One region of the Shewanella sp. AS16 genome, then DNA from elsewhere that is predicted to be linked to it. Evidence: riboswitches for the same ligand, from Rfam matches in the RefSeq annotation. Region 1 holds a riboswitch; the other holds the start of a gene.
What was found. Region 1 has a riboswitch for thiamine pyrophosphate ahead of thiC (phosphomethylpyrimidine synthase ThiC). Riboswitches for the same ligand answer to the same signal wherever they lie in the genome.

Region 1 (5,565 bases):
GATAGAGACCATGTACCACACGGAGGATGGCATAGGTTTGGCGGCGACCCAGGTCGGCAGTCAAGACGCCATCATAGTGATAGATCTGTCCGAGGGCCGGGATCAGCCCCTGGTGTTGGTCAATCCCGAGATAGTCGAGAAGTCCGGTGAGTATGTGGGTGAGGAAGGTTGTCTCTCCATTCCCGGGTACCGTGCCAAGGTGGCCCGCTTCGAGAAGGTGAAAGTCACCGCCCTGGATCGCGCCGGCAAGGCCATAGAGATAGAAACCGATGATTTCTTGGCCATAGTGTTGCAGCATGAGATAGATCACCTGCATGGCAAAGTCTTTATCGAGCACCTTTCCACGCTCAAGCAACAGATAGCTCTGAAGAAAGTGCGTAAATACGCCTGAGGCGCTTGACGGCAGTCGCTTTCGACATCTTAGACACCTTCCTGAGCGGGAGGTGTTTTTTTATTGATTTTTCACCGGCCTTGGTCACAGCTTGCCGTCTTGGCGGCGGATGCACAGGCCAGGATGCACAGATCAGTGAGGCGAGACGGGCAATGAGCGTGCAGATAGTGTTATTGACCCATGAGCGGGAATTGGATCGCGCCAGCAATACGGGCCAGTTGGCTCTGCAGGCCTTTCCGGAATTATGCCGCAGGGTGATCTGGTCCAGGACCCGGCCGGAAGCTGCTCTGCTGGCCATGCTCGAATCGCGGCAGGCGAGCCTGCTGTTTCCCGCCGAGTCTGAGGCCTGTGCCGTGCCCGCGTCAGCAAGCCGGCTAGCCGCAGGCAGAAATCCCGGGGCTGACGAACCCGCAACTCAGGCAGCAGAAGCCTGCGAAGCCGACACCATAGTGATCCTCGATGCCACCTGGCAGGAGGCGCGTAAGATGTTGCGTCAGAGCCCTTATCTGCGCACCGCCGCCAGAATATCCCTGGCACAGCCACAGGCATCGAGATTCACCCAGCGTCGCAATCAAATCCCCGGAGGCCTCTGCACCTTGGAGTGCATCATAGCCCTGTTCGACGCGGCCAATCTAAAGGCCGAGGCGGCCGGGCTGAGCGCCGACTTTGCCCGCTGGGAGCTGGCAGCCCGAGGCTAGAGCAGTGTCAGGTAGACACAGAGAAAGTGGCTCACGGCGCCGCCCAGCACGAACAGGTGCCAGATGGCGTGATTGAAGGGGATACGCTTGCCCGCATAGAAGATCACCCCCAGGCTGTAAAACAGCCCACCCAGCAGCAATAGGCGAAAACCCAGGGGCGACATGGCGGCGCTGAGATCCCCCATGACGGTGACACATAACCAGCCCATGGCCAGATAGAGCACCAGGCTGAGGCGCTTGAACCTGTGAATGAACAGCATCTTGAACACCAGACCGCCGAGGGCCAGTGACCAGATGGCGGTCAAGATCACCAGCGCCTGTGTGCCTTGCAGGGCGAGCAGCATCAGCGGCGTATAGGTGCCGGCGATGAGGCAGTAGATGGCGCAGTGATCGGCGATCTTGAGCCTGCGTTTCAAGTGATTCGCGGTGACGCTGTGATAGAGGGTGGAGCAGAGAAAGAGCAGTATGATGCTGGCACCATAGATGCCCACCCCGCTCAATTCGAGCCCACTCAGATGATCTTTGCCTTTATCCAGCATGGCGAGCAGGCCGATTACGCCGCCTATGACCCCCAGGCCATGGCTGATGCTGTTGGCCAACTCTTCGGCCCGGCTATAAGCCTCGGGGCGTGGCTCTGCGCCTTGGGTGACTTCCAGGGGGATGGGCGTCGCAGTGTCGAGCGCGTTGCTCTGTTCGGGCATGGGGATAACATCCGTATTGGCTAGAATGTCGGCGAGTCTAACAGCTGAGCCGGTCAAATACCAGATTTAAGCGTACAAGTGTAAGCTTAAACTCCCTGCCCGGGTTACCCGGGCTCTGCCCATGGATTGGCTCCTTGCCGATCTGGATAGGGTGCCAGCTTAGGTTCCAGGCGCCGCTTAGCCGCCTGCTCAAGGGACGGATTAAGAGATTGACCAGGCGGAACTTTCTTCGACTCACCACCTCTAACAGACGCATTGGTCAGGGAGTGGGAATGGATGCAAGAAATGGAAGTACCCTTTATGAGTGTGCCTGAATGCTGTGATGTTGCGGCACAGGATCCTCGGGCGACACAGGCCATGAGGGAAGAGCGAACATTCGCCAGCGCACCGCTGGCGGCCCGCGGCCTGGGGCGGTTGATGCGTCTGGGTCCGGCTAGCCGAATCTCGGGCATAGGTTTTGTCACCCTGGCGCTTGGCTTGCATCTGTTGCTCTTGTGGCTGGCGCAGGCGTATTGGCGCCTGCCCGAGCGTCCGGTCGCGGCGGTCAAACCGCCCAAGATCCAGGCCTACCTCTTGTATGCACCCGCCGGCCAGGCCGTTCCCCCTGAGAGCCAAGCCGCCGAGACTCATGCCGCCGAGAACCAGGCCCAGGAGAGCCAAGTCGTCGAGACTCATGTTGCCGGGAGCCGGGCCACAGGGACCCGGCCGGCCGCAGAGACGCCAGCTGTTGAGCCCCAGACGATTGAAACTGAGCCTGCCGAGCCCGAGCCCGAGGCGCATTTTATCTATGATGTGGCCGCGCCGGCGCCGCCTCCGAATGAAGCTGAAGCTTGGGTGTTTTCCCCGCCTGAGACAGATACTAGGCTGCTGGTGCCTGAGGCCAGATTTACCCCGACACCCCCAAGAGACGCAGTGGCTCAGGACTTGTTCAGCCGGGATGCGTCCACCCTGAGTTATCTTCAGCGTCAACGCCGCCAGGCACTGGACACCTTGGTACGGCAGGAGGCGGATGCCTTTACCGCCAAGCGTTCCATGAGCGAGATGGATGCTGAGATGGAAGTGCTGCTGGTGCCCAATGCCGACGATTTCAGCAAAGCGACGACCCTGGGCAACAAACTGGATCCCAACCGTATCGTGCGCAAGGGCGATACCTGTTACCGGGTGGTCAAGGTGGGCAACCAACTTAACCCTTATGCGGAAAACCTGGGTTACCCCTTCGACTGCAGCGGCAAGAAGATGAACCAGGATATTCAGGATGCCATAGACGCCAGATGGGCGCAGATGCATGTCAAGCAGCACAAATAATGCCACTATTGCCATCTGTTTTATTCATTCATATACCAATTTTTTATAATTATGTTTATTTAAGTGTTGTTAAACAATATCTTATCGAATCTATTTTTTTGCTTTAACGTCTGTTAAGGCCGAGTAAATTTTCCTTGTTCATGGTTCAGGCTTCTGTCTATACTGAGGCACATCTTGTCGGAGTGCCTTAGGGCTGAGACCGTTCATTCGGGATCCGTTGAACCTGATCAGGTTAATACCTGCGAAGGAAACAAGCGTAATAACGCCAATGAAAGTCATGTAATGAAACTCATATGATGTTCGTTCCGGGCGCGTTTTCAAGCAACCGGATGAGCCGTGAAAACGGCCTCGAACCCAGAGGCGTTATTTTCGCAGCACAGGCACTGCCCGGCTGCGTCTGCTAATCAACCACTCAAGTCTCCAGACAAGCAACTCCAACTTACTCAGAAGTGAGATTGCTTATGTCAAATCGTCGTGAAACCCGTGCCCAGGCGCAAGCCTTTATCGATACCCTGAAACCTTTGCAGCACCCCAATTCCGAGAAAATCTATCTCGGCGGCAGCCGCGAGGATCTCCGCGTCGGCATGCGGCAGATACACCAGAGCCCGACCCTGATTGGCGGCAGCGAGAGTGCCCCCCTCACGGAGGAGAATCCACCGATAAGGGTCTATGACTGTGCCGGCGCCTATTCGGATCCGGCCGCAGACATCAATGTGCGTCTGGGGTTGCCCAAGCTGCGTGACGGCTGGATCGCCGAGCGCCAGGATACAGAGCGGCTAACGGTTGTAAGCTCAGAGTTTACCCAGCAGAGATTGGCCGACGACGGCCTGGATCACCTGCGTTTCGAGGCCTTGTCCCCGCCGCGCCGCGCCATTCCCGGCCGCTGTGTCACCCAGATGCACTATGCGCGTCAGGGCATCATCACCCCTGAGATGGAATACATAGCCATTCGGGAAAACATGGCCCGCGCCGAAGTCGCAGAAGGGGTGCTGACCCAGAAAGCCCAGGGCGAGGCCTTCGGGGCCGTCGTCGGTGAGCTGATCACCCCGGAGTTCGTCCGCGATGAAGTGGCCCGCGGCCGCGCCATCATTCCCTTGAATATCAATCATCCCGAAGCCGAACCCATGATCATAGGGCGCAACTTTCTGGTGAAGGTCAACGCCAACATAGGCAACTCGGCGGTCACTTCGTCCATCGAGGAGGAAGTCGAGAAGCTGGTGTGGTCGACCCGCTGGGGCGCCGATACCGTGATGGATCTCTCCACCGGACGTTACATTCATGAGACCCGCGAATGGATAGTGCGCAACTCTCCCGTGCCCATAGGCACAGTGCCCATCTACCAGGCGCTGGAGAAAGTCAATGGCGTGGCCGAAGCGCTCAACTGGGAGATCTTCCGCGACACCCTGATAGAGCAGGCGGAGCAGGGGGTGGACTACTTCACCATACACGCAGGCGTCTTGCTGCGTTACGTGCCCATGACCGCCAAGCGCCTGACGGGCATAGTCTCCCGCGGCGGCTCCATCATGGCCAAATGGTGCCTGAGCCACCACGAGGAGAGCTTCCTCTACACCCATTTCCGTGAGATCTGCCAGCTGTGCGCCGCCTACGACGTGTCCCTGTCTCTGGGGGATGGCATGCGCCCGGGTTGTATCGCGGATGCCAACGACGAGGCCCAGTTCGCCGAGCTGGAAACCCTGGGAGAGCTGGTCAAGATCGCCTGGGAATACGATGTCCAGACCATAATCGAGGGCCCTGGGCATATCCCCATGCAGCTCATCAAGGAAAACATGGACAAGCAGCTGGCCCATTGCGACGAGGCACCTTTCTACACCCTGGGGCCCCAGACCACGGACATAGCCCCAGGCTATGATCACTTCACCTCGGGCATAGGGGCGGCAATGATCGCCTGGTATGGCTGTGCCATGCTCTGCTACGTCACCCCCAAGGAGCATTTGGGGCTGCCCAACAAGGAAGATGTCAAGCAGGGGTTGATCGCCTATAAGATCGCCGCCCATGCCGCCGATATTGCCAAGGGGCATCCGGGCGCTCAGGTGCGCGACAATGCCTTGTCCAAGGCCAGGTTCGAGTTCCGCTGGGAAGATCAATACAACCTGGGGCTGGATCCCGATACCGCCAGGGCCTATCACGACGAATCCCTGCCCCAGGAGTCGGCCAAGGTGGCCCATTTCTGCTCCATGTGTGGCCCCAAGTTCTGCTCGATGAAGATCACCCAGGAAGTGCGCGACTATGCCGCCGCCCAGGAGGCGCAAACCCTCACGCAACACATCTCCGTGACTCAGCCCGGTGATCAGGCCGGGTTAGCGGCGGCGATGGCGCAGAAGGCGGCGCAGTTCAAGGCCTCGGGCGCGGCCATCTACCACCCGGTAGGCGAGCTTGCGGATCCCCTGGCACTCGAGTCGGAGCAATAACCTATGGCAAGCAAAGCCCCGGCCCCTATGCCGGCGGGTTC
Region 2 (5,565 bases), on a different contig from region 1:
GGGCAAGCTCAGTGGCCCTGTACGGCCAGAGACTGGCTCTGACGTTGCCGCAATGCACCGCGCCACAGGAAATAACCCCCGACAGCCAGGCCGACATAGAACACGAATAGCAAGGAGGTCAGCATCAGACCCTTGTTGAGGTAGAGGTAAATGGAGACGAGATCTATCACCACCCAGTAGAGCCAGTTCTCCAGTACCTTTTTCGCCACCAAATAGGTGGTCATCACGGCGAAACAGCTGGTCGCCGCATCGAGATAGGGAAAGGCCGCCTGGGTGTAGGTCGCCATCATGTGGCCCACGCCCAGGGAGAGCAGCGCGGTTCCCGCAATCAGGCTCAGGTGCGTCTTCAGCGGCCAACTGCTGACCTCGACCCCGGCATGCTGCTCGCCGCCCTGGCTCCAGAGCCAGTAACCGTAGACCGCCATCAGCATGTAATAGATGTTGAGCACTGACTCCATCAGCAGGGCCACCCGCCAGAAAAGCACTGTGTAGATGGCCGTGCTGGCAAAGGCCGCTCCCCAGCACCAGACATTGGCCTTCATCGCCAGCAAGAGGTAGGCCAAGGCCAATACCACGGCGAGCGCTTCCCAGGCGGTCATCAGCTGTACCTCGGCCGAAGCCGAACTCAGGGTGTCGACCAGGCTTAACCAGAATTCTGTCATGCTGTCTCTCTGCTTCTCGCTTATTTGTTTCTTACTTAGTCGCTTGTTTGTCTCTTAACTCGTCGCTTGCTTGTCGCTGGCCTTGAGCACAACAGCGACCTACTCGCTATGCGCCAAGTCGAGTTCACCGCCGATAAACTTACACACAAATACCGCCTTGCCCCACTTCTGGTGTGCCGCCGCCATCTCTTTGGCAAGCATGGCCATGACGTCCGGGTAGTCGCCGCACACCTGGGTCGCCATGGCGTTGGTGACCCTCTCTATGTTGGGGTAGGCATCGACCCGGGCGATGAACCACCTTATGGGGTCCAGGTAATTGTCTTGCAGCGGGTACATGCTGATTTCTGCCGTGAGTTTCATCTCTATCTCCGGATTGCGTGCTTTACTTTGGCCTGTGCCAGAACCGGCACAGGCCCCTTGTCGCCAACTCTGATGACCTTCAGCCCTACAGATAATCGTATCTGAAGCTGATCCCCAACTGCCTGGGATCACCGTAACGTATATATTGCTGCGATGCCCAGTCCAGGTTGGGTTCGTTGCCGAAGAAGAAACCACGCACGCCGTAGGCTTCATCCGTCAGGTTGCGGCCCCAGAGATACACGGACCAGCTGGGCGTTTGGTATCCGAGGCGGGCATTGACTAACCTATAGTCGTTCGAGACAGAGTCATTGCTGTCAGAATAGTAGAAGGCGTCCATCCCAGTCAGGTTCAGGTTGGCGAACCAGCCGGCGTCGCTATGCCAGGTGCCGCCCAACTGGTAATTATAGTTGGGGGCATGGGCGAGCTCACGCCCGGACAGATCGACCAGGCCGCCATAACCATCGTCATAGCTGTATTGGTCATATTTGGCCTTGAGCAAGCCAAGGGAGCCGTAGAGCTCCAGACTGCTGCTCAGATACCAGGTGGCTTCGGCTTCCAGACCATAGTTGGTCGAGCTGCTGGCATTGGCCGTGTACAACTGGAAATCGCCGCTGTTGGGAATTTGCACCGAGGCATCGACCTGTTGATCTTGTCTGTCCATGTAGAACACAGATACCCGGCTGGCGAGTGCGCCATCGAACCAGGAGCCGCTGTGGCCCAGTTCGTAATTGTACAAGGTCTCGGAATCGAAGTTGCGGTACTGGCTCAATGCCGCCGGCAGATCCATGTTGAAGCCGCCCGACTTATAACCGCGGGACACCTTGGCGTAGAGCATCTGATCCGATTCGAATTGATAGCTCACAGACACATGGCCGCCCCACAGGTTTTCCGAGGGCGAGAAACTGTTGTCGGCTTGCTTCGAATCATCCTGATAATCGCTCTGCCAATGCTCGAAACGCACACCGGCGGAATAGTGCCACTGGCCCAGGTAGGTATCCAGTTGGGCAAAGCCGGCCAGCTTGGTGGCGTTGTAATCGCTGTTGAGGTTGCTCACATCCAGGGGATCCGGACTGTAGCGCTGCTCTATCTGTAACGCATTGGCTTCGGACAAGCGATTGTAATAGCCGCCGAACAACCAGTCTGTGGTGCCGGCGAAAATCCGCCCTGCCTGGCTGGACAGCAATCTCAGCTCCTGGGTGAAATTCTGCCTGTCGGCGGTCTTGTCCCACCAATAATCATAGACACAGGGCGCACCATAACAGCTCAGGTTGGCCCAGTATTCGGGGTTGGCCCAGTCGCCGTCGTAGGCCTGACGCTGCTTGGTGTCGGCGAAGCTGGTGCGCGACTCAAGTGACCAATTGTCATTGGCCTGCCAAGTCACTTTCAGGCCAGCGGCCGTGGTGTCCTGGGTATCGACACCGGGTCTGTCCGAGTAGGTAGTGTCGCCGTTGCTGTCCAGGGACCAGGCATCATAGCCATTGTCAAAATTGCCCTGCAACAGGGTGAAATCCAGCTGCAGTGCATCCGTAGCGTACCAACGCAACTTGGCCTTGGCCGACAGCTCATCACGGGCATTGGTATCGTCGCGTCCCAGGTAGGCGTTGTCCATGAAACCATCTTCCTTATGGGAAGAAACAGACACCCGCCCAAGCAAGGTCTCGTCGGCATTCAAGGCGCCGCTGGCATAAGCCCCGGCGCTCCAGAGAGCGTCTGTGCCCAGGGTCAACTCGGCGCCGGCTTCCGTCACTGCGGTTGGCTCGGCACTCTTGAGGTAAATCGCCCCGGCCAATGCATTGCCCCCGAACAAAGTGCTCTGTGGGCCACGCAGCACTTCCACCTGCTCTATGTCAAACAGATTGGATGCCATGCCCAGGCCGGACAAGTCAATGTCATCGATGAAGAAGCCGACCGAAGAGTTGGGCGCGCCCTGGTATTCTTCCTGATCGCCGACACCGCGAATTTGGAAATACCTGGCCCTGGAGCTGCCGCCGGACCAGTTCATGTTGGGAATGGCATTGAGCACATCCTGGAAGTTTTGCCCGCCATCGTCCAGCAAGCGCTGGCGATCCAGGACGCTGAGACTCGCAGGTACGTCTTCGATGGAGGTGGCACGAAAGTCGGCGGTCACAACCATGACGTCCATTTTTTCTTCGGGAAGGGTTTCGGTGAGCGTGGCGGTTTGCGCCAGTGCGGCCGGAGACAAGGCGGCTAAGATAGCCAGTGACAGCACAGACTCGGGTTTCAGGGTAAACATAGGACCTCAAATATTCAGTTTGAGATCCGGCAAAGTGTAAGCGATTCAGAAGTGCGCAATTGACAGGCCCATTCCTACGCCGGTATTAGCCGGATCAGGTTCTAAGGGTTCATCGTTCGACATCTCAGTTCGGTGCTTGGCACAGAACACCCCTTGGCGCCGGCAAGTATACCCGAGTTAGGCAACAAGATGACAGGTTTGTATCACCTTGATGTGGAACTCATTGCGGCAAAAAACAAAACGCCGGCAAAGCGGCGTTTTTATCTTCAGTTGGCCACCAACGACAGGGCCTGCCTCAGTTGGAGATGGCTTCCCTGACATAGACTTCGAAGGCGACCGCATTGGCATTGGGTGCCAGCGCATTGACCTGCAGCTGCTGCTTGCCATGCAGCTTGAGCGGCTTCCAGCTGCCGGCCTCCCCTTCCAGGCTATAACCGCCGGCATCGAACCAGGTGAACTTGTACTGCAAATGCAGATCTGTGCCTACCTTGCTGGCAACGACCGCCGAGCCTTGCAACAGTCCGGCCTGCAGCCTGCTGCCGGCATGCTCGACCGCCACCTGGCGGGCCAGGCCGGCATTGTCTACCCTGACGTCGCCGGCGGAATTCACTGCGACCCCGGCGGTATGGGGGGCACAGGCGCTTAAGCCAACCAAGGCGGATGCCGCCATGGCCGCCAATAACAGATATGTCGCTTTCATCTCTACTCTCCCTGTTTGCTTAGCTTGCTCGATACACTAGTCGACCAGGAAGTGAGCCCTGGCGGTAGCGATCAACTGTTTGCGGTTGGTCTGCCAACAATTGATGTTGACGTTGGCGACCCTGCGTCCCTGACGGGTGATGCGGCATTCGGCGAAGGTATCCTTATGATAGCCGGCCCTCAGGTAGTCGATGGAGAAATCCACCACCTTAGGCACCTTGGAGGTCTGCATGAACACCATCAGCTGGACTATCGCCGACATCTCCATGAACCCGGCTATCACCCCGCCGTGGATCGCCGGCAACACGGGATTGCCTATGTTGTCGTCCTTGGCCGGCAATTTAAACACCAGCTCATCACCGAAACGCTCCACCGCCATGCCGACAAACTTGGCATAGGGCACATGCTCCAGCAGGTGACCGAAATCGTTCAGCTCTGTGGCGCGTTTGACTATGCCCTTGACATCCAGCGGGCCTTTCACATCCAGGGCGGGATGGGACTGGGTCACGCTGGCCTCGTTGGCCTGGCCCTTGTCGCCGTCCTTGCCCATCAGGGCCTTGCGAAACTCATCGCCGACCATCTCAGGGCTGATGCGCATGAAGGACCCCACGGCATGGGCTATGGGATCGTCTATGCTGTCCTGGTAGGCGATCGCCCGGGTGAAGGCGATGCTGGAGGCCAGCTTATAGCATTCGGCGAACGCATAGACAGGCTTGTTGGGCTCGGCCGGTTTCATATAGTCGACCCGCAAGTCCAGGGTCGGCGAGATCTCCAGCGAGGCAAACTTGTCGAAGATGGCACACACCACGGCGCTGCCACAGGCGGTGTCCATCAGGGTGGTAATCACACCACCGTGGATCACCCCTGTATCTGGGTAACCTATCAACTCTTGACTGTAGGGCAGCTCGATCAGCACATGATGCTCGCTGGCCTCATGCACCGTCAGCCCCAGACGCCGGCACTGGGCCAGCTGGTTGACGAAACGCCCCGCCAACTGGGTCAGAGGGAAAAAGTCCGGGTTGACCTTCATAGACGCTGGCTCAGCATGGGGCCAAGCGCTGCGCCACCGAGCAGGTGCATGTGAATGTGATACACCTCCTGGCCACCGTGACTGTTGCAGTTCATTATCAGCCGATAGCCATCCTCGGCTATGCCTGCCTCGGCGGCCAATTTGGCCGCCACTGTGACCATGCGCCCCAGCGCCAGTTCATCCGATGCCTTGACATCGTTGGCGGTGGCGATCAAATGGTTGGGGACTATCAATATATGGAGCGGCGCTTTGGGGAAGATGTCGCGAAATGCGGTGACCAATTCATCCTGGTACAGGATATCGGCCGGGATCTCACGACGAATAATTTTACTGAAAATGGTTTCTTCTGCCATGGGTCATTCCTCCTTGGGGCAACTTGGCTAGTATACTCGTAATTCAACACTTTGTGACGCGCCAATTGCAGCCAACGCCGATTTTTGGCAGCATGTGGGCCACTGGCTCAAGCCGTATTCTAACAATAGCCGCTCAGGACAACAGATGATTAACTACCGGATAATTCCGCTGGACCCCAACGCCCATCTCTTTCAGGTCGAAATGAC

Region 2: another riboswitch for thiamine pyrophosphate. It lies ahead of LZP73_RS01170 (TonB-dependent receptor); the one in region 1 lies ahead of thiC (phosphomethylpyrimidine synthase ThiC).

The regions. Positions count from the first base shown of each region.
Region 1 is NZ_JAKCLK010000006.1:17,464-23,028, reverse strand. It holds gene def (peptide deformylase) at 1-391, shown strand, start outside; gene LZP73_RS14575 (DTW domain-containing protein) at 544-1,089, shown strand; gene trhA (PAQR family membrane homeostasis protein TrhA) at 1,086-1,790, opposite strand; gene LZP73_RS14565 (hypothetical protein) at 2,076-3,095, shown strand; TPP riboswitch at 3,264-3,362, shown strand; gene thiC (phosphomethylpyrimidine synthase ThiC) at 3,557-5,524, shown strand; gene LZP73_RS14555 (bifunctional hydroxymethylpyrimidine kinase/phosphomethylpyrimidine kinase) at 5,528-5,565, shown strand, end outside.
Region 2 is NZ_JAKCLK010000001.1:241,830-247,394, forward strand. It holds gene LZP73_RS01155 (phosphotransferase) at 1-6, opposite strand, end outside; gene pnuC (nicotinamide riboside transporter PnuC) at 9-662, opposite strand; gene LZP73_RS01165 (hypothetical protein) at 762-1,022, opposite strand; gene LZP73_RS01170 (TonB-dependent receptor) at 1,108-3,276, opposite strand; TPP riboswitch at 3,331-3,440, opposite strand; gene LZP73_RS01175 (YcfL family protein) at 3,572-3,976, opposite strand; gene LZP73_RS21515 (PaaI family thioesterase) at 4,013-5,005, opposite strand; gene hinT (purine nucleoside phosphoramidase) at 5,002-5,358, opposite strand; gene LZP73_RS01190 (M61 family metallopeptidase) at 5,504-5,565, shown strand, end outside.